One region of the Lutibacter sp. A64 genome, then DNA from elsewhere that is predicted to be linked to it. Evidence: riboswitches for the same ligand, from Rfam matches in the RefSeq annotation. Region 1 holds a riboswitch; each other region holds the start of a gene.

Evidence for each region. Region 1 has a riboswitch for cobalamin ahead of nrdG (anaerobic ribonucleoside-triphosphate reductase activating protein). Riboswitches for the same ligand answer to the same signal wherever they lie in the genome.
Region 2: another riboswitch for cobalamin. It lies ahead of MKD41_RS13690 (TonB-dependent receptor); the one in region 1 lies ahead of nrdG (anaerobic ribonucleoside-triphosphate reductase activating protein).
Region 3: another riboswitch for cobalamin. It lies ahead of MKD41_RS14305 (TonB-dependent receptor plug domain-containing protein); the one in region 1 lies ahead of nrdG (anaerobic ribonucleoside-triphosphate reductase activating protein).
Region 4: another riboswitch for cobalamin. It lies ahead of MKD41_RS03415 (DUF5074 domain-containing protein); the one in region 1 lies ahead of nrdG (anaerobic ribonucleoside-triphosphate reductase activating protein).

Annotation. Positions count from the first base shown of each region.
Region 1 covers NZ_CP092487.1:1,233,824-1,241,971, forward strand. Annotated here, with positions in the region: gene MKD41_RS05085 (T9SS type B sorting domain-containing protein) at 1-91, shown strand, start outside; gene nrdD (anaerobic ribonucleoside-triphosphate reductase) at 106-1,980, opposite strand; gene nrdG (anaerobic ribonucleoside-triphosphate reductase activating protein) at 1,987-2,433, opposite strand; cobalamin riboswitch at 2,559-2,754, opposite strand; gene uvrB (excinuclease ABC subunit UvrB) at 2,874-4,862, shown strand; gene fsa (fructose-6-phosphate aldolase) at 4,984-5,637, opposite strand; gene MKD41_RS05110 (SDR family oxidoreductase) at 5,961-6,770, opposite strand; RNA gene ffs (signal recognition particle sRNA small type) at 6,897-6,995, opposite strand; gene MKD41_RS05120 (DUF4199 domain-containing protein) at 7,175-7,702, shown strand; gene MKD41_RS05125 (glycosyltransferase family 2 protein) at 7,716-8,148, shown strand, end outside.
Region 2 covers NZ_CP092487.1:3,344,604-3,352,751, forward strand. Annotated here, with positions in the region: gene meaB (methylmalonyl Co-A mutase-associated GTPase MeaB) at 1-421, shown strand, start outside; gene MKD41_RS13685 (HAD family hydrolase) at 631-1,443, opposite strand; cobalamin riboswitch at 1,628-1,850, shown strand; gene MKD41_RS13690 (TonB-dependent receptor) at 1,954-4,011, shown strand; gene MKD41_RS13695 (YncE family protein) at 4,024-5,181, shown strand; gene MKD41_RS13700 (PL29 family lyase N-terminal domain-containing protein) at 5,184-6,734, shown strand; gene scpA (methylmalonyl-CoA mutase) at 6,857-8,148, opposite strand, start outside.
Region 3 covers NZ_CP092487.1:3,503,325-3,511,472, reverse strand. Annotated here, with positions in the region: gene MKD41_RS14325 (redoxin domain-containing protein) at 1-419, shown strand, start outside; gene MKD41_RS14320 (gamma carbonic anhydrase family protein) at 500-1,012, opposite strand; gene MKD41_RS14315 (PorP/SprF family type IX secretion system membrane protein) at 1,030-2,019, opposite strand; gene MKD41_RS14310 (YncE family protein) at 2,186-3,220, opposite strand; gene MKD41_RS14305 (TonB-dependent receptor plug domain-containing protein) at 3,225-5,057, opposite strand; cobalamin riboswitch at 5,095-5,310, opposite strand; gene rlmN (23S rRNA (adenine(2503)-C(2))-methyltransferase RlmN) at 5,534-6,574, opposite strand; gene queA (tRNA preQ1(34) S-adenosylmethionine ribosyltransferase-isomerase QueA) at 6,702-7,751, opposite strand; gene MKD41_RS14290 (3-phosphoshikimate 1-carboxyvinyltransferase) at 7,926-8,148, opposite strand, start outside.
Region 4 covers NZ_CP092487.1:857,799-865,946, reverse strand. Annotated here, with positions in the region: gene lpxD (UDP-3-O-(3-hydroxymyristoyl)glucosamine N-acyltransferase) at 1-432, opposite strand, end outside; gene MKD41_RS03440 (HD domain-containing protein) at 466-1,695, opposite strand; gene MKD41_RS03435 (bifunctional response regulator/alkaline phosphatase family protein) at 1,737-3,287, shown strand; gene tsaE (tRNA (adenosine(37)-N6)-threonylcarbamoyltransferase complex ATPase subunit type 1 TsaE) at 3,467-3,883, shown strand; gene MKD41_RS03425 (alanine dehydrogenase) at 3,876-5,078, shown strand; gene MKD41_RS03420 (hypothetical protein) at 5,080-5,451, shown strand; cobalamin riboswitch at 5,605-5,799, shown strand; gene MKD41_RS03415 (DUF5074 domain-containing protein) at 5,901-7,205, shown strand; gene MKD41_RS03410 (TrmH family RNA methyltransferase) at 7,270-7,947, opposite strand; gene MKD41_RS03405 (SIR2 family NAD-dependent protein deacylase) at 8,035-8,148, shown strand, end outside.

The sequences.
Region 1 (8,148 bases):
TTCTACAGATTATTGGTTTTCTGTAGAATTAACAGATAAAGACGGCAATACAAGAATAAAAAATGGTCATTTTAGCCTCATTAGAAAATAAACTACACATTTACACTAATGTTTAGTTGTTATAAATTCATCTTTTTTATTTTGTTTAAACATTTTTAATTTTTCTATTCTTGAATTTTGCAATTTTAAATTACTATTGGTTGTGTTTTCAGTATGATAAAATCTTAACTCATGTTCTTGTTGTCTTGCAGAACTAAAATTAGAAACACGTTTTAAATACCCAATTACTCTGGTACCATAATCAATATTTTTAGAACCACATTTACTGCATTTTTGAAGCGTTTTTTTATCAATAGTTTCACAATCGTTACAAATAGTAATTTTTATGTTAAAACAAAAATAATTACATCCTGCCAAAGCTGTTGCATTAATTAATTTTAAAAATCCTTCTTTATTTGGTGCTTCTTCTAAATTTAAATGAAGCGCAGAACCACCATCTAAATATTTAATTATTTCTTTTCCGTGAAGTATAATTTTATCCAAGGTATTTATTGAAGTATCTTCAACAGAATAAAAATAAGAATTGTAACAATCACGAGGTACAAACAAACCATCTTCTTTGTCCCATTTTGCATTTTTAACACCTAAATTTTCAGCTGGTACAAATTCGGTATTAAACATAAAACCATAAGTTTTCTTTGCTTCTTTATTAGCGTCATAAATTATTTTAAGATGTTTTGAAACAAATTCTTTATATGCCATACTGTTTGAAACTTTTATTCCTTGACTTTCAGCTGCCTCAACCATTCCGTTGATACCAATGGTTAAAAATTGCTTATCTAAAGAAATAAATCCAGCATCATAAACAGGAAGCATTCCTGCATTTTTATATTCTTCAATTAGACTTCTATAAGCTACCTGGTATTTCTGAATTTTAGTAATTTCAGTTTTAAGATTATTCCCTTTTTGAATTAAACGACTCATATTTAAAGTAATAACATTTATAGAACCTGTTGAAACACCACCTGCACCAAGTGAATAACTAAAAGTATTATTGCTAATTTCATTTCTTAATCTACAGCAAGATGCTAAACTATCGGCACTTTTAGATTGGTAAATAAAAAACGAATTTCCTTCACTTAATTCTGTTGCACACATTTCAGCAAATTCAGAATCAACAGGTTTTCCATCTTTTACCAACATTGCAGCTGTAACAACTGGAAAAGTTAATACCGCCTTTTCTCTTTCGGTATTAAACCATTTCATAAAAAATTGCTGTAATTTTTTTAAACTCTCCCATTGTGGTTTACTCATATCAGGAAACACAAATTCGCCAAATAAACTATCAAAATATTTTTCATCGTATAGAGAAACATTCCAAAAAACAGACTGATAGCCTCTTGCTGCCGCAGGTTGATTAATAGCATAAACAGCATGTTGTAAATGATTTGAAACTGTTTTGGTGTTTGTAGTTAAATAATCATTTCCAAAGTCTTTTCTAGCAAAATAATCGAAATACAATAAAAACTCAACTGTTGCTAACGCACCAGCAAATTGAGAACTGACAGCAAAAACAAGATTGACAAATTCACCACAATAACTCTCTAAATGTTGCGGAGCTTTACTTTCTCCTCCCAATTTTGTCAATCCATCAAACAAAAAAGGATACATACTTATAGAAGTACAATAAGGTTTTAGTGAAGTTTCATCGTGCACATATATTTCGTGCGATTCTATTTGTCGAATATATTCGTTAGATAAATCCCTACCAAAAAGCTGTTCTATTTTATTTTTCACCAATTGCCTATTTATCTGAATATTAATATCTTTATTTAATTCAGCTTCCATAGTGGCAATATTTTTTGAAGATACATTTGCATTTGCATCCATTTTAGAACCATCAGCTGCATTATTAGCATTGATATAATTACTAATAAAGTTAATTTTTTTAGTTACTTGTTGCTCGGTTAATCTTATCATAACTTATTATTTTTGAAATAAATGATTTAATAATTTATTTGATTGTACTTCTTTAAATTTCTGATTGGTTGTTGGTGCATCTAAACCACCTAATTCTTGAATCCACTTACCTGTTTTTATAAAGCTTAAGTGTTTTAGTATATTTTCATCTACTTGTTCTTTTCCAGTATAAAGACAGGTTTTATAGCCTTCATTCTTGGCATAATTAAGGTAATTAATCAATGTATTTTTATGCCATTCTCCTCCCATAAACAATACACAACTGGCTAACCCTTTATAATTTTTAAGCGTATTCTTAAAAACTGTTTCTGTAAGCTGCTTCCCATTGCTATCTTTCCATAATATAGGAGAATGACAGCCTTTACAAAACAAATTACAGCCGCAAATACTAAAGCAAATACTAATTTCTCCAGGTACTTCTTGTAATACTATTTGAATGCTCGAATAATTCACTATTATCAAGTTATATCCGTAATAATAAAAAATTAATCATTTACAGATTGGTTAATAAATTGCCAAAAGCTAAGATTATTCAAAAAAAGAATATTCTATGCCATTCACTTTTCTCCCGAAAGCTTGACATTAAACTGAGATTGGTAGGTCTTCTGACTTGTTCTAGTTTTACGTCTTCCCATTTTAGTTAAAACAGTGACAAAGAGTGTAAAACCCTAATTGAACTTACAGCTGCGGGAACAGTTCAGGTATTTCACCTGATTCCCTTTTAATCAAATACACCGTTGAGGCATAACAGAACCAAATTCTAGGTTAAAATTAATCAAGAAATATGTTGAAAAACTAATTTTTAAAATATGTTATTAAGATAATTATTAACAATAAAAAAATCCAAATAAAACGAACTACGAAAACCATAAAAATTAGCTTATTTTTGTGCTATGCAATTAAAATTAGAATCAAAATTTAAACCAACTGGAGATCAGCCTGAAGCTATAAAACAACTTGTTGCAGGTGTAGAATCTGGTGAAAAATTTCAAACATTGTTAGGTGTTACAGGTTCTGGAAAGACATTTACTGTAGCCAATTTAATAGAAAAAGTTCAAAAACCTACATTGGTTTTGGCTCATAATAAAACCTTAGCAGCTCAGTTATATTCAGAATTTAAGCAGTTTTTCCCTAACAACTCCGTTGAATATTTTGTTTCTTATTACGATTATTACCAACCTGAAGCCTTTTTACCTACAACAGGTACTTATATAGAAAAAGATTTATCTATAAACGAAGATATTGAAAAACTTAGAATTAGTGCCTCCTCTGCCCTACTTTCTGGAAGACGTGATGTAATAATTATTGCCTCAGTTTCGTGTATTTACGGTATTGGAAATCCTGTAGAATTCAAAAAAAATATTATTACAATTAAAGTCGACCAAGAAATACCACGTACTAAATTTTTACAATTATTAGTTACTAGTTTATATTCTAGAACTGAAACCGAAATTAGCAGTGGAACTTTTAAAGTGAAAGGAGATACGATAACTGTATATCCTTCTTATGGAGAACATGCCTATAGAATTCACTTTTTTGGTGATGAAATTGAAGAAATTGAAAGTTTTGATATGTCCAGTAATTCGGTAGTTGAAAAATTTGAACAGCTTACAATTTATCCTGCCAACTTATTTGTTACTTCTCCAGATGTGTTACAAAATGCAATTCACGCTATACAAGAAGATTTAATGAAACAGTACGATTATTTTAATGAAATTGGGAAGCCTTTGGAAGCAAAACGCTTAAAAGAACGTACAGAATTTGACCTAGAAATGATTCGTGAATTGGGTTATTGTAGTGGAATTGAGAATTATTCTCGTTATTTAGATGGAAGAGATCCAGGAACAAGACCGTTCTGTTTATTAGATTATTTTCCTAACGATTATTTGATGGTTATTGATGAAAGTCACGTTACAGTTCCGCAAGTACATGCAATGTATGGTGGCGATAGATCTAGAAAAGTAAATCTTGTAGAATATGGATTTAGATTACCAGCAGCAATGGACAACAGACCTTTAAAATTTGATGAATTTGAAGCAATTCAAAATCAAGTTATTTTTGTTAGTGCCACACCTGCAGATTATGAATTACAAAAAACAGAAGGAGTTTTTGTAGAACAAATTATTAGACCTACTGGTTTACTAGATCCCGAAATTGAAATACGTCCAAGTATCAATCAAATAGACGATTTAATAGAAGAAATTCAAATTAGAGTTGAAAAAGATGAGCGAACTTTGGTAACCACTTTAACCAAACGTATGGCTGAAGAATTAGCAAAATACTTAACTAGAATTCAGGTGCGTTGCCGTTATATCCATTCAGATGTTGATACGCTAGAACGTGTAGAAATTATGCAAGATTTACGAAAAGGATTGTTCGATGTATTAATTGGTGTAAACCTTTTACGTGAAGGATTGGATTTACCAGAAGTTTCTTTAGTTGCAATTTTAGATGCAGACAAAGAAGGTTTTTTACGATCGCACCGTTCTTTAACACAAACCATTGGTAGAGCTGCCCGTAATGTTGAAGGAAAAGCAATTATGTATGCTGACAAAATTACCAAAAGTATGCAACAAACTATTGACGAAACCGCTAGACGACGCGAAAAACAAATTAATTACAATACAAAACACAATATAACGCCTACACAAATTAAAAAAAGTATTGAAAATACTTTAGCAAAAAACACAAATTCTTCTTACCATTATGATAATGCTACTTCTATGGCCGCCGAAGAAGAATTGAATTATTTATCTAAAACAGAAATTGAAAAACGCATTCGAGAAAAACGCAAACAAATGGAAACTGCCGCAAAAGCATTGGATTTTATTGTTGCTGCTCAATTGCGTGATGAAATTAAAGTTTTAAAAGAAAAAATATAGAAGAAAAAAACAATAACACTCGTTAAAAACGTGCACTAGTTGGTTAAAGTATAGAACAAAAAACCTAACAGATTTTTAAAACCTGTTAGGTTTATATAGTGTTATTTAATTCTTAATTATATTAGTTTCCTTTTTGATAATCAGCTAAAAATTGCGCCAATCCACTATCTGTTAAAGGGTGTTTTAATAAACCTTTTATTGCACTTAAAGGTCCTGTCATTACATCAGATCCTAATTTTGCACAATCTATAATATGCATTGTATGACGAACAGATGCAGCTAAAATTTGAGTTCCAAAATCATAATTATCATAAATATGTCTTATTTCAGAAATCAAATTCAATCCATCTGTAGAAATATCGTCTAAACGACCAATAAATGGAGAAACATAAGTTGCACCAGCTTTTGCAGCCAATAAAGCTTGACCAGCAGAAAAAACTAAGGTTACATTTGTTTTAATTCCTTTATCTGAAAAATATTTACATGCTTTTACTCCATCAGCTATCATAGGTAACTTTACTACAATTTGAGGGTGTAAAGCAGCCAAAGCCTCACCTTCTTTAACCATCCCAGCAAAATCAGTAGCAATTACTTCTGCACTAACATCGCCATCAACAATATTACAAATAGCCACATAATGCTTTAAAATGTTATCTGCTCCAGTAATTCCTTCTTTTGCCATTAATGATGGGTTTGTTGTAACTCCATCTAAAACTCCTAAAGCTTGTGCTTCTTTAATTTGCTCTAAGTTTGCTGTATCTATAAAAAATTTCATTATAATTTATTTAAATTTAGATTACAAATATAGTTTATAATGTGGAAATGTATAAAACTGTTATAGTTAATTATAGTAAAAATCTAATTTTGAAGCTTTTCTACACAAATAGAAGTAAAAACATACTACTTACCATTATGCTTTTTAAACTAAAAGTTTAATATAAATCTGTTCGAATGGTTTTTCAAAAAGAAACTGAGAAAAATTGTATATAAAACCTTTATCTATAGTTAAAACCACTATTCAAGATACTAATTTTAAACAAAAAAACATAAAATTTAATCGAATTGACGTAATTTCATCAAAATACACAAAGCTTACTTTCAATTTTTTAAGTTATAATGATTCATTAACATTTTCTCGTACATCTTATCTGGTAGTATTCTTTTTAATACAATAGAAAACTTTTGTAGAAAATCTCCAACTTTATAATGTATTCTAGGTTTTGGAGTTTTTATAATTTTATAAATTGCTGTAGCCATTTCTAAAGGATCACCACCGCTATCTACATGCGCATCCATTAAATCTAAATTTTCTTTATACGATTTTTTATAAGGTGAATTTTCAAAAACAGGTGTATGGTACCTTCCAGAGGCAATGTTTGTAGCAAAATCACCTGGAGCCACATTAGTTACTTGTATTCCAAAAGTTTTAACTTCCATTCTAATAGCTTCAGTAACAATTTCTAAAGCACCTTTAGTTGCAGAATAAATGCCTCTATATGGTAAGCCCATATAACCAGCAATAGACGTAACATTTATAATTAAACCTCTTTTTTGTGTTCTCATTTGTGGTAAAACCGCTTTCATTACATCAATTGCTCCAAACAAATTTGTATTAAATACCTTGCGCATTTCATCTGTAGGTGTTTCTTCAATAGGACCGGTAATTCCCATACCAGCATTATTAATTAACACATCTAACTTACCTTCTTTTGTTATAACTTCAGTTACTGCAGTTGTAATAGTTTCAACATTTGTAACATCTAAAGCCACCAATTTAAATGGATGATCCGTTATTTTTTGGGGATTTCTACTTGTTCCATAAACAATAAATCCTTTTTCTGATAAAATTTCTCCAACAGATTTTCCGATTCCTGAAGAACCTCCAGTAATTAAAACAACTTTATTCATTAAATAATTAAAAATTGAAAGATTAAAAAATTACTTTAAACAAAGTTCAAAAGTACATTATTTATAAGCTAATTGAAAGTTAGTAAGAAATTAAAAGGATAATGAGTAGGAAAAAAAGAGAATAAAAAAAGGCAAGCTACCTACATCACACCGCTACGACCTAATACCTTTGCTGCGTTCCCGCCCTGGAGGATTCAAAGGGAGCTGGTTGTGTAGGACTTGCCCGGGGCAAAAATACAATCATTTTTTAGTTTAAACAACGATTTTTTTCATAATTTTATGTAACATTTTTAAATTTCTGATTACTAATTAATTATTAAAAACAAAAACTAATATTAATTAAAACAAGTTATACTAAAAGTGTATTTAGTATATTTGTTTCTCTAAAACTTAACAAATCAATTATGGAAAACCAAAAATCAACATCATCAACACAAGTTATGCTAAACTACGGACTAATATTAGGTGTAGTTTCAGTAATTCTATCAGTTGCAATTTATGCTATGGGTAAAATTTACGACCAAGGATTTGGAGTAATGGTTGCAAGCTTTGTAATAATGGCAGTAGTAATTTTTATGGGATTAAAAAACTATAAAAATGGAAATAACAATATTTTAAGTCTAAGTGATGCATTAAAAATTGGATTAGGAATTACATTAATAGGAGCAATTATATCTGTAATTTACAATCAAATTTTCATCAATTTTATTGAACCAGACTTTATAGAAAATATGATGAAAGTTGGTCAAGAAAAAATGCTAGAACAAAATCCAAATATGACAGATGAACAACTAGAAGTTGCCATTGGAATGCAAGAAAAAATGTCTAGTCCTTTAATTGGAGCTGCAATGGGAATTATTGGTAGTTTATTCTTTGGTTTTATAATTTCACTTATTGAAGGTTTAATTCTAAAAAGAACTGTAGAAGATTAAAAATAAAAAATAAATGAATATATCAGTAGTTATTCCACTACTTAATGAAGAAGAATCTTTAAATGAATTACACGATTGGATTGTAAAAGTTATGCAATCCAATCGCTATTCTTATGAGATTCTTTTTATTGATGATGGTAGTACAGATACTTCTTGGGAAGTAATCGAAAATCTTTCAAAAAAAAACACAGCTGTAAAAGGCATACGTTTTCAAAAAAATTATGGAAAATCTCAAGCTTTAAATGCGGGTTTTAAAGAAGTAATAGGCGATGTTGTAATTACAATGGATGCCGATTTACAAGACAGTCCAGATGAAATTCCAGAATTGTACAATCTTATTACTAAAGATGGTTTCGACTTAATTTCGGGCTGGAAAAAGAAACGCTACGATTCTAAAATAAGAAAAAATATTCCTTCAAAATTATTTAATGCCGCTGCCAGAAAAA
Region 2 (8,148 bases), 1.9 Mb from region 1:
TATGGAAATGGCAGACATGGTTGTAATTAATAAAGCCGATGGTGATAATATTACTATGAGTAAAATGGCTAAACGTCAATATCAAAATGCATTACATATTTTCCCGTTAGCCGAATCTGGTTGGAGTCCTGTGGTAAGTACTGCTTCGGCAATAAAAGGTATTGGTATTGATAAAGTATGGGATGAGGTTAAAAACTTTAAAAAGTTAGTAGATGAAAATGGTTATTTTATAAAAAATAGAAATCACCAACAAATTCAATGGATGTATAATAATATTAATGAAGAATTAAAACATCTATTTTATGGTTCAAAAGACATTTCTAGCAAATTAAAAGTACTTGAAAAAGATATTATTTCATCAAAAATATCACCGGTAAAAGCCGCTCAAAATATACTTGATGATTTTAAAAAATCTTTTTAATAAATAATCCAGCGTCATACTGAACTTGGTTTGTAATGTTTTATAGTCAATTATTGTCATACCTGTATAGGCAGGTATCTAAAAGTGGTTTTTTAGCGATACTATTTTTTAGAAATATTTTTATAGGCAATAATTCTAGTGTATAACTTTCAGGTTAAAGAATTCATAATTAATCAGTATAGATTTTTGATTTTATAGGAATAACAAACTTAAATAGTTCTGGAATTTATTACTTGTTCAAGAATACATTCAACACCGCTTTCATCGTTGGTTTTTGTTAGAAAATTTGCGATATTTTTTACATTTTGGTGTGCATTTTCCATGGCATAACTAAAATCTGCTAACTCTAACATTTTTAAATCGTTGTTATAGTCTCCAAAAACCATGGTTTCTTCTTTAGCAATATTTAATTCTTTTTGAAAAATATTTAAAGCATACCCTTTATTTGCATTATTATGAGAAATATCTAGCCAATTTTTACCAGAAACAATTACTTGTAATTCATTTTCTAATTGTTTTACTGAAGGGTAAATGTAAGTTTCAGAACATTCAAAATGAAAAGCTGCAATTTTAAAAAAGGTATCATCTGTAACTTTGGTAAGATCATCAACCAATGTGTATTCAGAATAATAGTTTTTAAACATTGAAATAAAAGCTTCGTTTTCGGTTTCTATATAAGCAGCTTTTTTTCCGCAAAGTACTATTTGGGCATTTTTTACTTTTCTAAGAATCTCAATGCTTTTTGAAATGTATGCTGTTGGTAATTCTAACGTAAATAATTCTTTATTTCCGCGCATAGCAAATGCACCGTTTTCAGCAATAATAGTTATTTCATCTTGAATACTTTTATCAAATCTATCTACAATACTAAAATATTGCCTTCCGCTTGCAGCAATAAATTTTATATTATTTTTTTTAAGCTGCTTGTATAGTCCTAAAAAATGATCACTTATTTTACTTTCTGAATTTAGTAGCGTTCCATCCATATCTGTAACTACTAATTTTACCTTTGAAAAATCCATATTCTAAATTTGAAAAGCAAAAATAAGATTATTGTAACGATTTAGGATTAACTTAATGTTGTTAAAAAAAATAATTATAAAATAATAAAACCAAAGCGCTCAGATTGTTAAGAGATAATGTTGAAAAAACACTTTTTTACGCTATTAATAAAATAAAAATAAGGCGTTAAATATAAAGAGTTTTTTATCTTTGTAGCGCATTGGTTTAACTATGCTTTTCGGTATAGTTAATTAAGAGGGAATCAGGTGAAAATCCTGAACAAACCCGTTACTGTAAGTTCCATGCAACATTTTGACAGGTCTATAATTTTAGGCCAATCTTTTGCCACTGTCTCTATGATTTTGAGATGGGAAGGCGGTTCAAAATGGGAATAAGTCAGGATACCTGCCACTGTGTATAATTTTAGAGCTTTCGTGGAATAAAGCTTTGAAGCCAGATGCAGATCATCAAATTTTCATTTGATTTCATTTTTTCCATTAAAGTTATTTGATAACGATCAAATAGTTTTTATGTTTTTATGTAACAAAAGGCTTTTATGCCTTATCAGTGTTGGTGTTTTATTACAAACATTAGGTTTGTTGTTGAACCCAATTTATGCGCAAAATAAATCTTCAGAAGAGAAGGTTAATCTAAAACTTGATTCTATTAAAAGAATTGCGTTAGATGAGGTTGTTTTAACTGCAACTAAACGTAAATTTAAAATAGCTTCACCTATGCCAGCTCAAGTTTTATCTGGGCAGCAATTAGAGAAAATGAATAGCTTATCTGTTGCAGATGCTATACGTTATTTTTCTGGAGTGCAGTTAAAAGACTATGGAGGTGTTGGCGGAATAAAAACAATTAATGTAAGAAGTCTTGGTAGTGCTCATACTGCGGTTTTTTATGATGGAATGACTGTTGGGAATGCTCAAAATGGTCAAGTAGATTTAGGGAAATATTCGCTAGATAATATAGAATCTATTTCACTTTATAATGGTCAAAAATCATCTATTTTTCAACCTGCTCGTGGGTTTTTCTCTTCTAATACATTGTTTTTACAAACCAAAGTTCCAGATTTTTCAGAAACAGAAAAAACACATTTAAGAACAACGTTTAAAACGGGTTCATTTGGACTTTTTAATCCCGCGGTATTTTTTCAACATAAATTATCGGATAAAATATCTTTATCCGCAAGTGCTGAATGGGTAAAAGCTGACGGGGAATATAAATATAGGTATAGTAAAGATAATGGATATGATACTATTGCTGTTCGTCAGAATGGAGATATAACCGCATTACGTAGCGAAGTGTCTTTACACGCAAAATTAAAGAAAGGTGGACGAGCAATGTTAAAGGCATATATATATGATTCTGAACGAGGCTTGCCAGGAGCCATTGTTGCTAACAGATATGAACATGTGCAACGGCAATGGGATACGAATTTTTTTGTACATGGCTCGTTACAAAATTCATACTTCAATAAACACGAATTACTTTTCAACGTAAAATTTAGTAGAGATTATAGCAGGTATATAGATCCAGATTATAAAACGCTTAAAGGTGCTTTGGATAATAAATATTATCAAAATGAATTTTATACTTCTTTGGTAAATCAATATGAGATTAAAAATTGGTGGGATGTATCTATCGCAACCGATTTTTCAATAAATACGCTCGATGCAAACTTATATCGTTTCCCATATCCTACACGGTATTCATATTTAGGAGCCTTGTCTAGCCAAATGAATTGGGAACGGATTGATATTCAAGCAAACCTATTAGGTGCTTATATTGATGAGCAGGTAAAATACTACCAACAAGGCGATAGCCAAAGTGTTTTTTGCCCTGTATTATCAGTTTCTTATGAACCGTTTGACACAAATAAATTCAGAATAAGAGCATTTTATAAAGAGTCTTTTCGGATGCCTACATTTAATGATTTGTACTACACTTTTGTTGGTAACAGTTCTTTACGGCCAGAATTTACCACGCAGTATGATTTTGGTATAACTTATATACTTGAACCAAATGAACTTGTACAGTCAATTTCTTTTCAAGCCGATGTGTATTACAATCGTGTTAAAGATAAAATTGTAGCAATGCCTTCTTCTAATCTTTTCCGTTGGACAATGATGAATCTTGGAGAGGTTGAAATAAAAGGTTTGGAAGTAAATGCAAACTTAGGGCTTCAATTACCTGAAAATATACTGTTTGATTTAGGTGTTAATTATACTTTTCAACAAGCAATAGACATTACACCAGGTGGTACAACTTATGGAGACCAAATACCATACACCCCAAAACATAGCGGAACGTTAACTTCAACTATAAATTGGGAAAACTGGCAAATGAATTACAGTTTTATATATACAGGTGAACGTTATAGTCAAAAAGCGAATATTCCAGTAAACTATGTAAAGCCTTGGTATACGAGCGATTTAGCGCTTAACTGGGAAGGCGATTTTTTGAAGTTACCAATAAAAGTGGGATTGGAAGTAAATAATGTATTCAATCAATATTATGATGTAGTACTTAATTTTCCAATGCCTGGAAGAAATTACCGTTTTAATCTATCATTAAATTTTTAATAAATAACTACAATGAAAAAAAATTACAATTTTTGGTTAGTACTAGCTTTGTCTACTATTGCTTTAACTGCTTGTCGAGAAGATGATTTAATAATTTCTGAAGAGGAAGAAATATTGCCACCAGAAATAGTTACATCTGTTGAGGGATTTTATTTACTAAATGAAGGGAATATGAATATGAATAAAGCTTCACTCGATTATTACGATTATGAATCAGGAATTTATAGGCGTAATGTTTATGGAGAGGCAAATCCAGAATCTACTTTAGGTTTGGGAGATGTTGGTAACGACATTGCAATTTATGGCTCAAAACTATATGCTGTAATTAACAATTCTAATAAGGTAGAGGTTATGGATGTTAAAACTGCTGAACGCATTAAAGTAATTGACGTTAAAAATTGTAGATACCTTACCTTTTCTAATGGAAAAGCTTATGTTAGTGCTTATGATGGTGAAGTTGCTTTAGGAAATACTGCTGCCAATGGATTTGTTGCAGAAATTGATACTACATCGTTAGCTATAACTAGAACAGTAGAAGTAGGAAGACAGCCCGAAGAAATAGCTGTTGTTGGCGAAAAACTTTATGTTGCTAATTCTGGAGGTTACAGCCCACCAAATTACGAACGAACCGTTTCTGTAATTGAGCTTAATTCATTTACAAAAATTAATGATATAGATGTTGCAATAAATCTTCACCGTCTTAAAGCAGATGAAGATGGTGATTTGTATGTAAGCTCTCGTGGAGATTATTTTGAAAACCCTTCAAAATTATTTGTAATTGATACAGAAACAGATACTGTTAAAAACAGTTTCGATATTGCCTGCGCTAATTTAACAATTGCCGGAGATACGGCTTATATAATAGGATCAGAATTTAGCTACACTACATTCGATTGGACAATCAACTATTCTATGTTAGATGTAAAAACCGAAACGCTGCTTAGTGAAAGTTTTTTACCAGCAGAAGTTAGTGATGCCATAAAAACGCCATACGGTATTGCAGTAGATCCAATCTCTTCAAATATTTATATAACAGATGCTGGAGACTATGTTTCTCCAGGAACGCTTTATTGTATTGATAATAATGGTAATACCAAATTTACCGTAGCAACTGGAGATATTCCTGCACATTTTGCTTTTGAATTTAAAACAACAATAATAAACCAATAAACATGAAAAAAACAGTATTTTTATTAAGTACAATCTTATTACTATCAGGTTGTTACAAAGATGATATTAACGATTTAAAAGATGACGTTAATGAACTACAAGAACAAATGATTCAATATGAAACCTTGCTTAATGCATTAAGTGAAAGATTATATGTTGAAAGTTATGAAGCACAAGACGGAAGTTATGTAATTAATATGAGCGATGGCTCTCAACTTTTAGTTCGTAATACTTCTTCTTTTATAGAAATTGGAGATAATGGTAACTGGTGGATCGACGGTGTAGACTCTGGAGAGGTTGCAAAAGGAGAGACAGGAGAAGCTCCTGAAATAAAAATAGGTGATAATGGTAATTGGTTTATAGATAATGTAGATACGGGTGCTTCTGCTTCTGGACAAGACGGAAAAGATGCTTCAGATATAATATCTATTTCTTTAGCCAATGGTATTATGAGTTTTACCTTTGCTGATGGACGTACAATTAGTATAGAAGCAAGTGTTCCAGAAATAAAACTTATTGAACCAGTAGGAGGTATTGTTGTAGATCAGATGCAATGGTTACGTATTGCTCCAGAAGTAAGCTCTTCAAGTGAAGTAACTTACCAATGGTTGATTGATGATGAAGAAATTGCTACTACTAACGATTTATTACATGTATTTGCTAAAGAAGGAACTTTTTATTTAGAGTTTATAGCTAAAAATATGGTAGGTGAAAGTTCTAAAATAATTGCAGTAACTGTTGCAGCTAAAACCTATGAAAATAAAATAACTCAAGTTTTTGATTTTTTACCTGCTCCAGGACAGTTCACAAACTCTTTACCAGCAGCTACAGCCGAAGATACAGATGAAACAATGAGAGTTTTAGCAGAAAGTAAACTAACATCTGGAAGTATGATTAGCCTTGGTGGATTTGGTGGTTATGTAGAAATGGGATTTGACCATACAATTGTTAATAAAGAAGGTAATGATTTTGTAGTGCTAGGAAATGCTTTTTCTACTTGGGCAGAGCCAGGAATTATAATGGTATCATACGATGCTAATGCAAATGGAATAGCAGATGATGAATGGTACGAAATTGCGGGTTCTGAACACAATAAGGCGACTACAATTAAAAATTATGAGATCACTTATTACAAACCAGAAGCTGAGCCTGAAAATGCAACTGAACCAAATTATATTAGATGGACAGATAACCAAGGAGAAGAGGGTTATATTGCTAAAAATGCTTTTCATCAACAATCATATTATCCAATGTGGAAAGGAGAAACTATTACTTTTAAAGGGACATACCTAAAATCTAATATTTATGATCAGTCTGGAAAAGGAACTTATTGGGTAAACCCAGCTTACGATTGGGGTTACGCAGATAATTGGAGTAATAATGATGAAAAAGGTCAAATAGATATTAGTTGGGCAGTTAATAATGAAGGTGAATTAGTAGATCTTAAAGGTATAGATTTTGTAAAAGTATACAGTGCAAACCAAGCTGCTGGTGGTTGGTTAGGAGAGGTTTCAACTGAAGTAACTGGATTTAAAGATTTAAATTTAGAATAAACAAGGAATTTGAAAATCTAATTTTGATGTTAATAAACTTGTAAAGTGTAAAATTAGAGCTACAAAAAATCCCGAACAATTTAATTTGTTCGGGATTTTTAAAATTAAAAAAAATTAAAAACTTATTCTTGTTCTAAATATTTCTCCATTATTGTAATCGCTGATTCTGAAATAACAGTACCAGGACCAAATACAGCAGCTACTTTTCTTTCGAATAAGTAATCGTAGTCTTGAGCTGGAATAACTCCACCTGCAAATACCATAATATCAGGTCTGCCTAGTTTTTCTAATTCTTCAATTAATTGAGGAATTAATGTTTTATGACCCGCAGCTAAACTGGATGCGCCAACAAAGTGAACATCGTTTTCAATAGCTTGTTTTGCAACTTCTTCAGGAGTTTGGAATAAAGATCCCATATCCACATCAAAACCTAAATCAGCGAAACTAGATGCAACTACTTTTGCACCTCTATCGTGACCGTCTTGACCCATTTTTGCAATCATAACTCTTGGTCTTCTACCTTCTATTTCTGCAAATTTATCAGCTAATTTTTGAGCTTTTGCAAACGTACTATCGTTATCTACTTCTTTACCGTACACACCACTTATTAATTTAGTATCCGCTTTATGTCTTCCAAAGTGAACTTCTAAAGCATCAGAAATTTCACCTAAAGTAGCAAAATTTTCTGCAGCTTCAACTGCTAATTCTAATAAATTACCTTTAGCACCTCCAGCACAGTCTTCTAATGCTTTTAGTTTTGCAGCAACAACTTCTGAATTACGTTCAGCTTTTAATTTATTTAAACGAGCAATTTGAGAATCTCTTACAACTGTATTGTCAACCTCTAAAATTTCTATGTTAGATTTTTCAGCTGTTTGAAATTTGTTTACCCCAACTAAAATATCTTGACCAGAATCTAAACGCGCTTGTTTACGTGCAGAAGCTTCTTCAATACGTAGTTTTGGAACTCCAGTTTCAATAGCTTTCGCCATTCCACCAAGTTCTTCAACTTCTTCAATTAATTTCCAAGCTTTTTTAGCAATCTCTTGTGTTAAGTACTCAACATAGTAAGAACCAGCCCAAGGATCAACGGATTTAGTCATTTGCGTTTCATCTTGAATAAAGATTTGCGTGTTACGTGCAATTCTTGCAGAGAAATCTGTTGGTAAAGCAATAGCTTCATCCAATGCATTTGTGTGTAAACTTTGTGTTCCACCTAAACCAGCAGCCATTGCTTCAATACAAGTTCTAGCTACGTTATTGAAAGGATCTTGCTCACTTAAACTCCATCCAGATGTTTGACTATGCGTACGCAATGCCATTGACTTTGGATTTTTTGGGTTGAATGACTTAATAATTTTTGCCCAAAGCATACGTGCAGCACGCATTTTTGCAATTTCCATAAAGTGATTCA
Region 3 (8,148 bases), 1.8 Mb from region 1:
TTATGACAACTATAGATGGGAAAACACTAAACTTATATGATGTTTCCTCTCCTTATACTGTAGTTATTTTTTGGGACCCTTCTTGTGGCCATTGCATTAAAGAACTTCCAAAGATAAATAAATGGTATCTTAAAGATTTAAAAAGTAGAGGCGTTAAAATATATGCCGTAAATTTAAATCCAGATTTAAAAAAGGAATGGATAGATTTTATTGAAAAAGAACAATTAAGCGATTGGATTCACGTAACGCCTACCAAAGTTGTGTATGGAGATTATTCTAAAGAAGAAGTAGATTTTCAAACATTGTACAACGTTGTACAAACACCTGTTATGTACTTATTAGATAGCACTAAAACATTTAGAGCAAAAAATATTAGTGTAGAAAATTATATAAATATTATAAACCAATTACAACCTTAATTTAGATTATAATCAGTTTAAATTATACCTTTAAACAACTTTAAAGGTATAATTTATTTAAAGGCATTAAAAATAGTAGACTACTCCTTATACCAGCCCGAATATTTTACATAATTATTGGCTATTCTATCTATTTCACCAGAAATTAATTCCTGACTAATATCTTTTACTTTTTTTGCAGGAACACCCGCAAAGATAGTTCCTGAAGGAACATGAGTTCCTTTAGTTACAACGGCACCAGCTGCAATTATAGAATTGCTTTCTACAACACAATCATCCATAACAATAGATCCCATACCTATTAAAACATTGTCGTGAATTGTACAACCGTGAACCATTGCATTATGACCAATAGAAACATTGTTTCCAATATTAGTTGGGTATTTTTGGTAGGTTGCATGAATTACTGCTCCATCTTGAACATTTACTTTATTTCCCATTTTAATGTAGTGTACATCACCACGAATAACAGCGTTATACCAGATACTACATTGATTCCCCATTGAAACTTCACCAATAATTACACAGTTTTCAGCTAAAAAGCAATCATCTCCAAAAGTTGGTTTTATACCATTTAATTCTTTAATAATCATACTAAATATATTTTTACTTAAAACATTCTATTTGTTTTACCACTTCTTTCGTTCCAAAATCTTACGGAGCCATTACAACCAAAATTAAATCCTAATGTAATTTGATGGTAACTAGCATTGTCAAATAAAATTTCACCTGTTTGCTTTGTGTAAGTATAAGCAAGCATAAATTTTTCAAAATTTACACCTACAATTGGTGTTATATAATTTATTTGATCGGCATCTACATTATCAAATCCTCTTCTATACGAAAAAGCTGCCCAAAGTTTGGCCGTTGGTAAATGCTTATAAACTTTCATATTAAAATCTACAAATTTCTCTTTTGTTCTTTCTATATATTGAACCATTACAGAAGGTTCAAATTCTATAGTTTTCCTATTTTTATAATAATCGAAATAATATCCAAAAGAAAACAAATACCTACGTAAATTTAAAGATTCATATTGACTATTATATAAATTTCTAGCATTTAACATTAAATTTTTAACGGTAAAATATCCAAAAAAATCTACATTATGATAAGCCATACTAAAATCGGCATTAAAATAACGTTCACTTTGTACAATTTGTGAAATTTCTGGATCTGGAATATTAAATGAAGATTCATCAAGTTTATTATTCACCATCATAAAAGACAGCCCAAAAGAAAGCTTTTTATAATCTTCTATTCGTCCTAAAGTTAAATGATACGCATATGCTGCTTGAACACCTTGCTGACTATGATACCCATTTTTATCATTAAAAATAATTAAGCCTAAACCTGCATTCGTTCCAAATTTAGAATGAATATTTAAAGTTTGTAATGAGGGTGCATCTTTTATACCACTCCATTGATTTCTGGCAGTTAAGCGCACATTTCCACAATCTCTAAATCCAGCTGCTGAAGGATGCACCAAAAATACATTGTCAGATAAATAATCTGAATATATTGGAAGTGTTTCCTGAGCTTCTAGTGTTATAGAAACCAATAAAAACAAACTAAAAAAAGATACTTTTAAATTTTGCATTATTTTAATAAACTTTCAAATATACTAATTATATATATATAATTTTTTTATATTAAATGAATATTCTGCCACCAGCTATATATGAAACTTTTAACCACTAACCTAAATAAAAAAAGTCCTAAAATTTTAAAATAATAGGACTTTTTTAAGGTTGAAAAATTAAAACTTAATCGTTAAAATAAACGTTGTTTGAACCAACTCCAGTAGTAATTGATTTTAAAAACACACCTTGTAAATCGTAAATTAATAATTCACTGTTTTCAGAAAAACCATTTACATCTGAATAAAATATTTTATCGTTTTCTACAGCAAAACCATACCCAATAAACCAAGATGGACCTTCTACATTTGTATCAACTAAAGGAGTATCTGAAAACTCGGTACTATTTATACTTGATGCATAAATTTTAGACCCTGAAATAAAATAAATCATTCCATCTTCAATATCTATTTGACTTGGACTTGTTAATGTTCCTCCTACTGTAATCTCTCCTATAATGTCATTAGTAGATGTACTAATTTTAGTAACTCCAGTTGTATGCATTGCATAAATTACTCCATCTTCTTCTTCCATAGAATTTAAGCCATCTCCTGTAGTAATTGTTTTAACAATTGTATTTGTAGTAAGATTAACAACAGTTATAGTATTTCCATAACCAAATGCTGCATTTTGTACATACATAAAGCCATCTTCTATAATAATTTGTTCTACAGTACTTCCAATTTCAATAGAAGTATTATAGCTAAAATCTGAAATATTGTAAACTCCAATACTTGATGTTCCTGAATTAGAAATATATAATTTACCATCTTCAACTTCAGCATATCTTGGACCACTAATATTTTCAGTAATTGTTGTTACTTGTGTAAAAGTATATCTATCAACAACTTCAATTTTGTTGCTATTATTTAGAACTAAATACGCATAATCATCTTCAAACGTAATACTTTGTAATACATCGCCTAAAGCTGCATTGTTATTTACTGTTGAATAAACATCGTTAGCCGATTCTAATAAATCTTCTGAAATATAACTTACAGAAGCAGTTGGCGTACCGAAATTTCCTTCATTAGATACTATAAATCCTAAATCATAATCGCCCTTAGGCACATAAACTTCACCTGATGAATCATCATCACAGGATACAAACATAGTAATTGATAATAAAACTAATAAAGTTTTAAAAAATTGGTTTTTCATTGTGTTAAATATTTAGTGTTAAATAAAATTGATAATTTCTTAAAGGCATTGGTTTATAAGCAACACTTTGGTAAGTTGTATTCCAAAGGTTTTTTATTTTAAAGCCAATATGTATTGCTTTTTTGAAATCTAAAGCAACTCCAAAATTTAAATTTGTTAATAAGTACGGATCTAAAGCTGTTTTTTTATTGTTATCGGTTTGGGTATAAACAACACCTGTATAATTATTATTTAGATTTAGATTTAGTCTTTTGTAATTGTATAAAACAGACAATACCGTTTTATGATAAGGAACGTATGTTAACTGTTTATTGGTTTCTTTATTTTGAGATTTTGTATAGGCGTAAGACAAACTGCTTTTAAGGTAATGATTGCCAAAAAAGTGACTATAAGCTACTTCTGCTTCTACTCCTTTTATTAAAACTTTATTGGTATTTGTAGGTTTCCAAACCGTACTAGAAACTGGTAACCAGACAATTAAATCTTTTACATTATTATAATACCCCGTTAATTTGAAGTTAAAATGATTAAAAATAAATGTATTGGTTAATTCGTATTGCAACGAAGTTTCAGGTTTTAAATCTGGATTTCCTGCTCCTGGCCAAAACAAATCGTTTAAAGTTGGCACTCTATAATTTTTAGAGCTATGAATACTAATTTTATAGTGCGGACTAACCTTAAATTCTGAACCAAAAGTAAATAACAACGGACTCTCATAATTAGAAGTATTATCACTATTAACAGTAAGTTGGTACACTAACTTATCCGTTATATTGTGCTTAAAATATGTACCTAAAGTAAAAACTTCTCTTTTTTCGTTATTATAATTAGAACCTTTACCCAAAGTATTGTTATAATTAATAAACGCTTTTAATAAAAAAGCCTTGTTTATTTTATAGCCAAATTCATTTTTAATAATTTTAGAAAACGCAGTTCCAGTACTTAAATCGCTATCTGTAGTTACATCTGGAAAGTAGGTATAATCTTCATTGATTAAAGCTGTTTTTGTATTGATAAAAAACTTGTTAAACACACCATTATACTCAAACATTAACCTTAACGTTTCATCTTTATATTTAGTTCTACTTTGCGTGGTTTCTAAAATAGAAAAATGACGTAAACCATTAAATAATGAAGAGTATAATTTAAGTTGTTGTTTTGAATTAAATTTATAAGCTCCATTTAAAAAGGCCGATTTATTATAGAATTCTCCGTTTTCATTTTTTTGATTGGAATTGGCATATTTATAATCGTTATCAGAATCAAAATAAGCTAAACCACCATTAACATTTAAATTTGAAGTTGAAGTGCTTGCTTTTAGACCAATTTCTTTAGTGTTAAAACTACCATAACTGGCATTTACAGTTAGTTGATCTTGTTGCTCAAAAGAAAAATTATTATTTAAATTTATACTTCCACCAATAGTTCCAGTTCCAAATTGTGTGCTTCCGCCTCCAGGCCTAATAACAATTTCATCAAAACTAGCAGTACTAATTGTATTAAAATCTGTTTGACCTAAAAATTGAGAATTAATATTTATTCCATTCCAAACCACAGCTGTTTGCTGTGCCGTGGTTCCTCTAAAAGAAGGTGAAGAAACCATTCCTAAACCATTTTCTTTAAAAGAAATGGACGTTTCAAAATTTAAGACTTCTGTTAATTGTGGGCTATAATTTTGAATTGTTTTTTTAGATAAAATAGTTGTTTTTTGACCGATAGATTTTTCTATTATTTTAACAGATTTTAGATAAACAGTATCTAAAGCTTCAGCTTTCTTTTCTTGCGAAAACAATGCGAAACTATAAAAAAACACAACTAAAATTAAAAAATATCTCATAATTAAAATGTTGTTTCTCCCGACAACTAACTTGTAATTAAGTTGTTATTTTCTGGCAGGTCTCCTGGCTCGCGTCTTTTTGTTAACCTTCCCACACTTTACAATGCAGTGGTTATTTTGAAGTTATGTAACAAAAAGCATCTTTATAAAAAGACTTAGCTTACAGTTGCGGGAACAGCTTCTGAATTTAACAGAATTCCCTTTTAATTCACATTTAAAAAATAAATGCAAAACCAAACATGCAGCAAATATATAACTAAATATTAATCTATCTACGTTTAATAAACCTAAATTTAGCCGAATTTCGCATCAACCTATACACTTCTTAATTTAAAATATATGTACAAGTTAACATTTGTAGTTAATAAAATTTGTATATATAAATTATGAGATACTGAGACAAGCTCAGTAAGACGTTTAAGTACAATTTGCTTTAAACTTTAGAAAGTTATTAAAAAATAACCGCTACAAAAAATCTAGCTTTTCTTATTTGCTAATTGCCCACAAGCGGCATCAATATCTTTCCCTCTACTTCGTCTAACGTTAACAATTATATCGTTCATTTCTAAAATGCTTATATAATCGTCTATTGCCTGTGGATTTGCTTGTTGAAACTCACCATCGTCAATTGGATTGTATTCAATTAAATTAACTTTACAAGGCACATATTTACAAAATTTAACCAAAGCATTTATGGCTTCTTTTGTATCGTTAATTCCTTTCCAAACAACATATTCGTAAGTAACTCTGCTGTTTGTTTTTGCATACCAATATTCTATAGATTCTTTTAAATCTGTTAACGGAAATGCTTTACTAAAAGGCATTATTTTAGACCTAACCTCATCTATGGCAGAGTGTAATGAAACTGCTAAATTAAATTTAACTTCATCATCTGCTAATTTTTTTATCATTTTAGGAACTCCTGAAGTAGAAACCGTAATTCTTTTTGGAGACATTCCCAAGCCTTCTTCTGAAGTAATTTTTTCTATAGATTTTAATACATTGTTATAATTCATTAAGGGCTCTCCCATTCCCATAAAAACAATGTTTGATAATTTATGATTGTAATACAATAAACTCTCTTGGTTTATTGCTGCAACTTGATCGTAAATTTCATCGGGATTAAGGTTACGCATTTTCTTTAAACGCGCCGTTGCACAGAAGCTACAATCTAAACTACAACCAACTTGGCTAGACACACAAGCTGTTGTTCTGCTTCCAGTAGGTATTAACACAGATTCTACCACTAAACCATCGTGTAAACGTACAGCATTTTTTACAGTTCCATCAGCACTGCGTTGCATATCATCAACTTCAATATGATTAATTACAAAATTAGTTTCGAGCATTTGTCGTGTATCTTTTGAAATATTTGTCATTTCTTCAAAAGAATGTGCACTTTTACTCCATAACCATTCATACACTTGGTTTCCTCTAAATGCTTTATCACCATTTTCAACAAAGAAATCTCGTAATTCTGTTTTGGTTAATGCGCGTATATCTTTTTTTGTACTCATTTATTGGTTCTCGTTTAGAAAATAAATTGTCTAAAAAGTGTAAAAAACCTTCATTCTGAACCAGTCTGTTTCAGGTTGACGAAAATCTTACTTTTTAGACAATTAAACTTTTAAAAAAATAATTTTATTAGATGATTAACATCGCATCTCCATACGAGTAAAATTTATATTTTTCTTTAACAGCTTCTTCATAGGCTTCCATTAAAAAATCATAACCAGCAAAAGCAGCTGCCTGCATCATTAATGTAGATTTTGGAGTATGGAAATTTGTAATCATACAATTTGCTATACTAAAATCATAAGGAGGGAAAATAAATTTATTGGTCCAACCATTAAAAGCATTTAAGCGACTATTTGAAGACACAGAGCTTTCAATAGCTCTCATAACAGTTGTTCCAACTGCACAAACTCTTCTTTTAGAATCTATAGCATTATTAACAACAGAAACTGTTTCATCTGAAATAATAGCTTGTTCAGAGTCCATTTTATGTTTTGATAAATCTTCTACTTCAACCGGACTAAAAGTACCTAAACCAACATGCAATGTAACTTCAGCAAAATCGACACCTTTAATTTCTAAACGTTTCATTAAATGTTTAGAAAAGTGTAAACCAGCTGTTGGAGCTGCTACTGCACCTTCGTGTTTTGCATAAATTGTTTGGTAACGCTCTTCATCTTCTGGAGTTACTGCTCTTTTAATAAATTTTGGCAGTGGAGTTTCTCCTAATTCTTCTAATTTTTTTCTAAATTCTTCATAAGAGCCATCATATAAAAAACGTAATGTTCTTCCTCTAGAAGTTGTATTATCAATAACTTCAGCAACTAAGCTTTCATCATCACCAAAAAATAATTTGTTACCAATTCTTATTTTTCTAGCTGGATCTACTAAAACATCCCACAATCTGCTTTCTGCATTTAATTCTCTTAATAAAAACACTTCAATTCTTGCACCAGTCTTTTCTTTTTCGCCATACATACGTGCTGGAAAAACCTTTGTATTATTTAAAATCATTAAATCGCCTTCATCAAAGTAGTTGATTAAATCTTTAAATTGTTTGTGTTCAATAGTTTTTTCTTTTCTATTTAACACCATTAATCTAGATTCATCTCTATGTTCTGCAGGATATTCAGCTAATAAATCTTCTGGTAATTCAAACTTAAAATGTGATAATTTCATATGTGATTTTTATTTTTTAGTATTATAAAAGCAGTTGTATAATTACTAAATTCTATAATTTAAGCAAAGTACAAATACTCTTATTTTTATTGAATGAGCGCAAATATACAACATCGGCATAGGCGTTGTCAAGTGATTTGCAATAAAACTTTGTAATTGAGAATATTAAACATACTATAAAGTGCATTTTTTGAAGTCTTCCCAAAAAGTTGGGTACGATTTTGACACCACATTTGGATCTTCAATTTGAAGCGGAACCTTTAATGCTAATGGGGCAAAAGCCATAGCCATTCTATGATCATCGTAAGTAGCTATTGCTATATTTTTATTAAATTTAGTAGCTGGTTTTAAATGCAAGGTTTCATTTGTAATTATAACTTCCCCTCCTAATTTTTCA
Region 4 (8,148 bases), 380 kb from region 1:
TCCAATATATACATTTGGATAAATTTTTACGTTTGTTCCAATAGTTACATTTTCACCTATATAAGCAAATGCTCCAATATAAATATCTTCTGGAATCTCGGTGTTATCACTAACATACGAAGGCTGTTCAATACCTGTTTTTTGAGGTTTTGCCTGGTTGTAATACTCTAATAATAATGCAAAAGATTGATATGCATCATCAACCTTTACAAGTGTAGTTTCAAATTCCTTTTCAGGAATAAAATCTTTCCCAACTATAGCAATTGATGCTTTTGTTGAGTATATAAATGGGGTATACTTTGGATTCGATAAAAAAGTTAAAGAGCCCTTTTCCCCTTCTTCAATTTTAGAAAGTTTAAATACTTCAACATCTGCATTGCCATAAATCTCACCTCCTAAAATTTCTGCTATTTGACTTGCTGTAAATTTCATTGTTGCAAAAGTAAAAAAAAAGAATCATTATACCTATTTCTTAGGATAACACAAATAATACTTATTTACAGGTTTAGAAAGTGCCTGAATATTAAAGTGATCTGATACTTCAACAACATCTTTAACATCTCCATTTTTAAATAATAATTTTATTGTATTTTTAGTTGAATCGTATGCCTGATTACAAATTTTACCATTATAAACTAAATAATTAACTTCTTTATTGCTTAGATTAAAATTATTTTTTACAAGATCTTTAACACGTTGAACTTCTTCTTTTCTAAAGGGTTTATTTTGCAATACAACTTTAGGTAGTATTCTATTAATTAAACTTTCTGAGAGTTTAGAAAGAATAAAATCATCGTTAGAAATCCATTCTTTTATAGAAGCCAAAACATCATAATTATCTAATTTGGCAAATATTTTTAATGTATTTGTAGTAAAATTAGCTTCATCTATTTGGTTGGTTAAAAAGTAATTAAATGCTTTACTAGCAGGTAATTTAGCTCCGTTTAACACTAATTCTTTTGCACGCATTAACACTCTTTCTAACTGTTTTTCAGCTCCTAAGCCTGTTTTATGCAAATAAACTTGCCAATACATTAAACGTCTTGCAACAATAAATTTTTCTACAGAATAAATACCTTTTTCTTCAACAACTAATTCATCATCTATTACATTTAACATGGTTATTAATCGTTCAGAATTTATATTTCCTTCAGAAACACCCGTATAAAAACTATCTCTTTTTAAATAATCTAACCGATCCATATCTAACTGACTTGCAATTAATTGATATAAAAATTTACGATGATAATCTCCTTTAAAAATAGTTATAGCTAAACTTAATTTACCTTTAAAATCGACATTTAACGCTTCCATAAATTTTAATGAAATTGTTTCATGATTTATACCTGTAGCAATACTTTTTTCTAAGGCATGTGAAAAAGGTCCGTGTCCAATATCATGTAATAAAATAGCTATGTAAAGTGCATTTGCCTCTTCATCTGAAATTTCTACACCTTTAAATTTTAAAATATGGACCGTTTTTTGCATTAAATGCATACAACCCAAAGCATGATGAAACCGTGTATGATGTGCACCAGGATATACTAAATAAGACATCCCCATTTGAGATATTCTTCTTAAGCGCTGAAAATAAGGATGTTCTATTAAATCGTATATTAAAGCATTCGGAATCGTAATAAAACCGTAAATTGGATCGTTTAATATTTTAAGTTTGTTCGTGTTTTTTTCGTTCAAAACAATTATTTTTTAATAACAGTACAAATATAACAAACAATATGAGTGAAATAAGTATTTTATGGGTAGATGATGAAATTGATTTACTAAAACCACACATTCTATTCTTAGAAAAAAAAGGATATGCGGTTACAAAGTGTAATAATGGTGCTGATGCCATTGATTTATGTGAAGAAAATAATTACGATATTGTTTTTTTAGATGAAAACATGCCTGGTTTAAGTGGGCTAGAAACTTTAACTGAAATTAAAAGCAAACGTGCCAATCTTCCAATAGTAATGATTACTAAAAGTGAAGAAGAATATATTATGGAAGATGCCATTGGTAATAAAATTGCAGATTACTTAATAAAACCCGTAAATCCAAATCAAATTTTACTAAGCCTTAAAAAGAATTTAGACCTTTCTCGCTTGGTTTCAGAAAAAACAACTTCTAATTATCAGCAGGAATTTAGAAAAATTGCAATGGATTTGGCAATGGTAAATTCTTATGAAGAATGGATTACTGTTTATAAAAAATTAGTTTATTGGGAGCTAGAATTAGAAAATATTAATGATTCTGGAATGGTTGAAATTCTAGAAAGTCAGAAGCAAGAAGCAAATTCTTTATTTTTTAAATTTATCAAAAAAAATTATAAAGATTGGATTAATAATGCCGAAGAAGCTCCAATCTTATCAAATACCTTATTTAAAAAAATAATAATTCCTGAAGTTAAAAACTCAAAAGGAACACTGCTAGTTGTAATTGATAATTTACGTTACGACCAATTTAATATTATTGAAAAAACAATTAATAAATACTACAAAAAACAACAAGAAATACCTTATTTAAGTATTTTACCTACAGCTACACAATATGCTAGAAATGCTATTTTCTCTGGCTTAATGCCTTTAGAAATGGAGCAAAAACATCCAGATTTATGGAAAAACGACACAGATGAAGGCGGTAAAAATTTACACGAAAAAGAGTTTTTAGAAGCACAATTAAAACGACTTAGAGAAACTATTAAATTTGAATATTATAAAATAACCAATTTAAAGTCTGGTAAACATTTAGCAGATAATTTTAACACTTTAAAAGAAAATGATTTAACTGTTATTGTCTATAATTTTGTTGATATGATCTCTCATGCCAAAACAGAAATGGAAGTTATTAAAGAATTAGCTAGTGACGATAAAGCCTATAGATCTTTAACAAATAGCTGGTTCTTAAACTCTCCGTTGTTAGATATGATTCAAAAAGCACAAAAATTAGGATTAAAATTAATTATTACTACAGACCACGGTACCATAAATTCTAAAGCTCCTTCAAAAGTAATTGGCGATAAAAATATTAGTTCAAATTTAAGGTATAAAACAGGCAAAAGTCTTTCTTACGAAAACAAAGAAGTATACGCAGTTAAAAATCCGAAAGACATTTTATTACCTTCTTTAAGTTTAAATAGTTCATTTATTTTTGCAAAAGAAGATTACTTTTTTGCATATCCAAACAATTACAATCATTTTGTAAAATATTACAGAAATACCTACCAACATGGTGGAATTTCTTTAGAGGAAATGATAATTCCTTGTGCTATATTTGTACCGAAATAAAGTTGAGAGGTTGAATTTAGTAATAAAAGCCAATAAAATTCGTCACCCTGAACTTGATTCAGTCTCTCATTATAGTTAGTTACTAAACGTGAGATGCTGAAATAAATTCAGATTTGACGACCATTAAAACTAACAATTAAACAGTTCAACAAATCAACCATTAAACATTAAGTACGCGTATGATAAAAAATTACACACTAGAACAACTTCCAAAAATTGCTGAAGAAGTTCTTAAATTTTCAAAAAATAAAATTCTCCTTTTTTATGGTGATATGGGAGTTGGAAAAACTACTCTTATAAAAGAAATTGTTAAAAAATTAGGTGTTTTAGATACCGTAAGCTCCCCTACTTTTTCCTTAGTAAACGAATACCATACTTTAAAAAACGAAAAAGTTTATCATTTCGATTTTTATAGAATTGAAGAAGAAGAAGAAGCTATGGATATGGGAATTGAAGAATATTTTTACAGTAATAATTGGTGTTTAGTAGAATGGCCAAATAAAGTAGAAAATTTACTACCTTTAAACTCGGTAATAATTAAAATTACCACATCAAAAAAACAACTACGAACTATAGAAGTTATAAATAATGGGTAAACAAATTACTTCACCATTTAGTAAGCACGAATTAATTCCTTTAGAGGAAACTTTAGAAATTTCAAAACAAAAAGGCGAACTTGTTGTTGGAATCCCTAAAGAAACACACTACCAAGAAAAACGTGTTTGCTTAACGCCAGATGCAGTTGCAGCATTAACCAACCAAGGGCATAAATTTATTATTGAAACAGGCGCTGGTGATGGTGCTAATTTTTCTGATAAAGAATATTCTGAAGCTGGCGCTAAAATATCATACGATATTAAAGAAGTTTTTGGATGCCATATTATTTTAAAAGTAGAACCACCATCCTTAGAGGAAATTAAATTAATTAACCCGCAAAGCATTATATTTTCTGCATTACAACTTAAAACGCAATCTAAAAAATATTTTGAAGCCTTAGCTAGTAAACGCATTACAGCTATTGCATTTGACTATATTAGAGATGAACATGGTATTTATTCAGTTGTAAAATCTTTAAGTGAAATTGCAGGTACCGCCTCAATTTTAATTGCTGCGGAAATAATGAGTAACGATAAAGAAGGTAACGGATTACTATTAGGAAATATTAATGGAGTCCCTCCTACCGAAGTGGTTATTTTAGGTGCAGGAACAGTTGCTGAATTTGCAGCTCGTTCGGCCATTGGTTTAGGAGCAAATGTAAAAGTTTTTGATAATTCAATAACAAAATTAAGAACAATTCAACACAATTTAGGTAGACCCATTTACACATCAACTATACAACCTAAAACACTTCAAAAAGCTTTAATGCGTTGCGATATAGCTATTGGTGCCATTAGAGGTAATTCTCGTTGCCCTGTAATTGTTACAGAAGAAATGGTTGAACAAATGAAAACGGGTGCTGTTATTGTTGATGTTAGTATAGATCGTGGAGGTTGTTTTGAAACTTCTGAAGTTACTACACATAAAAATCCAATTATAGAAAAATATGGGGTTTCTCATTATTGTGTTCCAAATATCCCTTCTAGATACTCAAGAACTGCTTCAGTATCAATAAGTAACATTTTTACACCTTACCTTTCTAATATTGCTGAAGAAGGTGGATTTGAAAATGCTGTTAGATATGACAAAAGTTTACAAAAAGGTATGTATTTTTACCACGGAATCTTAACTAACAAATCTGTTGCAGATTGGTTTAATATTCCTTTTAGAGATGTAAATTTATTATTTTTATAATATGACTTTTAAACAACGATTGCCATACTTTTTAGGCGGATTAATTATAGGAACCATTATTGTAGTATTTATTTGGGGTAAAAAAAATACTACTTTTGATTACGGTCCAAATGCACGTGTATTAAAAAATATTAGAGCTAAAGAACGTATTTTTTCAGAAAATGCATTGACTATTTTAAATACCAAAAAAATTGATACCGCATATATTTCTCAAATCCTAAAGAATGGAGATGTAGATTTAGCTCATAAAATTAAATTAGACAGTTGCCTATATCAATATAATATCAAAGGAATTGATAGCCTAAAAAACATTACACTTACAGTTATTAATTGTGAATCTAATGCTATTATTAAAGCTATTAAAGTTGAATAAAACCCAAGTTTAAGTAGCTATTTACACAAAATAACACCTATTTAAAACAATACTTCACTATACTTTTAAACATAACTAATTGACACTTAACACTACTTAAATTGTTTCTTTTTTATTATATCTAAAAGGAAATTAATTAGGAAAAAAACAATTAACTTTGCGGCGTTTTTAGGTGACTTTATAAGTTTAAAAGGGAATCAGATGAAAACTCTGAACAGTACCCGCTACTGTAAATTTCACAGGTGATTTTTTCACCGAAATGGCTTTACCACAACCACTGTTTTTTTAAATGGGAAGGTAAATAAAGCTGAAATCAGTCAGGAAACCTGCCTAAATACATATTAAATATCAAAGCTTTCGGGAATAAAAGCTTATGGTACGTTATTGTATACTACCATATTTATTACCTAAGGTTTATATTGTTGTAACCATATAAATTAACAAATAAAATGAAACTTAAATTAATTTTCAGTATAACGCTGTTTACACTTGTTTTTATGTCTTGTTCTGAAGACAATTCGCTATTTTCCCCAAAAATTTTAGTTCAAAAAACAAATTACCAATTAGATTTTGAAGAAGCAATAGTATTGAACCCTGAAATAGAAAATTTAACAGAAACTACTATAAATTGGTTTCTAAATGATGAAATTGTATCAACTGAACCAACATATACTTTCTTATCAAATTCAATTGGTGAAAACGAATTAAAATTAGTTGTTGAAAATTCAGCAGGTAAAGAAACCTTAATATATAACATCCGTGTTTTTGGAAAATATGCCGAAGGTGTTTTTATTGTTTCTGCTTCTTCTGAAAATGATAATGGAACTGTTGGATTCTTAAAAGATTCAATATTTACATCTAAAGTTTTTCAACTAGAAAATCCAGATAAAACATTAGGAACCGATTTAATTAGTGGACAAATTTCAGATAATAAACTTTACTTCGTTTCACAAAGTGGTGCTAACTATATAACTGTTACAAATGCTGAAACTTTAAAACTTGAAGAAACTATTTCTACTTCTGAAGCTAGAAATCCAGCATATATTTCACTAGTAGATAATGATAAAGCATATATTTTAAGCGCTTACAGTAATACCAGATTACTTTATAATGTAGATTTTACAAATGCTGCAATTCAAAATAAAATAGATGGTATTTCAGATGTTCCTGCTATACAATCGGCTGTTTTAGCTATAGAAAATAAATTACTTATTGCTGATGGAAATTCAGTAAAAGAATTTGATACAACTACTGAGTCTGTAAATGAAATACTTACATTTTCAGATAATGTTTCAGGAATTGTTACCGATCCAAATAACAATATTTGGATTGCTACAGAAGGTAGAAATGAAGAAGCTACATTTGTAAAATTAAACGCTGATTTATCTATTGCAGAAACCGTAAAATTAGGTACTGATGTAAAATTATATCGTAATGGAATGTTGACTTCAGCTAATTCAAAATATTTTTATTGGCAAGAAACTTCAACAGGAAACATTCATCGTTTTGATAGCGAAAATAAAACTCAAGAATTATTTATAACACCATTTAATTACAACCTGTTTTTTACTACAGCTCTTAAAATTCATCCTAAAACTGGAGACATTTATTTAGCCGGTGTAACAGACTTTTTTGATATGAGTAATAGTGTAATGCTAATTTTTAATGAAGAAGGCGAAGAATTAAATAAGTTTGAGAACATAGGAACTGCTCCTACTGACTTTGTTTTTAATTATAAAGAATTATATCAATAAACAAAAAGCAGCTTAATTTTTATAAAAAAGTAGTTAATATGTATAATTAACTACTTTTTTTATTTTAAAGTTTATTTTCATTAAAATATACTTCCTTTATTTTTCTAATACTTTTAATGGATTTCTCTAACCAATCTTGATATTTTTCTCTTTTCTCAATTTCTGTTAGTTGCCAATCAATAGTTGAGGCTTTTAATTTCTGATTCATATTTTGAAGAATAATTGCAGCAGCAACAGAGATATTTAAACTCTCTGTAAAACCAACCATTGGTATTTTTAAATAACCATCTGCATTATCCATCACATCTTTAGAAAGTCCTTCTTTTTCAACTCCAAAAAAGAACGCTGCTTTTTCTAAAATATCAAAATCTTGCAATAAACAAGATTCATTATGTGGTGTAGTTGCAATTATTTTATAGCCTTTTTCTTTTAAAGCCGAAATACAATCTAGTGTATTATTGGTGTTTTTTTGATTATACATCGAAAAGTCAATCCATTTCTGAGCTCCTTTTGCAACCAATCTAGATGCATAAAATTTATATTTATTCTCAATTACATGCATATCTTGAATTCCAAAAATATCACAAGTTCTTACAACAGCACTCGCATTATGAGGTTGAAAAATATCTTCAATTGCAACCGTAAAATGTCTTGTACGTTCGCTTAACACCTTTTCAAATAGGTTTCTTCTTTTTTCAGTAACAAATTGCTCTAAATATTCAATATACTTCTCATCTACCATCTAAAATTATCTTTTTTCAAAGATAAATCTTTACTTTTGAATAATAAAAATTCGAAATAGCATTTATTAAAACTCTAAAACATTTATATGAAAAAAGTTGTAATACTAACTGGCGCAGGAATTAGCGCAGAAAGTGGAATTAATACATTTAGAGGTAGCGACGGACTTTGGGAAGGACACGATGTTATGGAAGTAGCATCT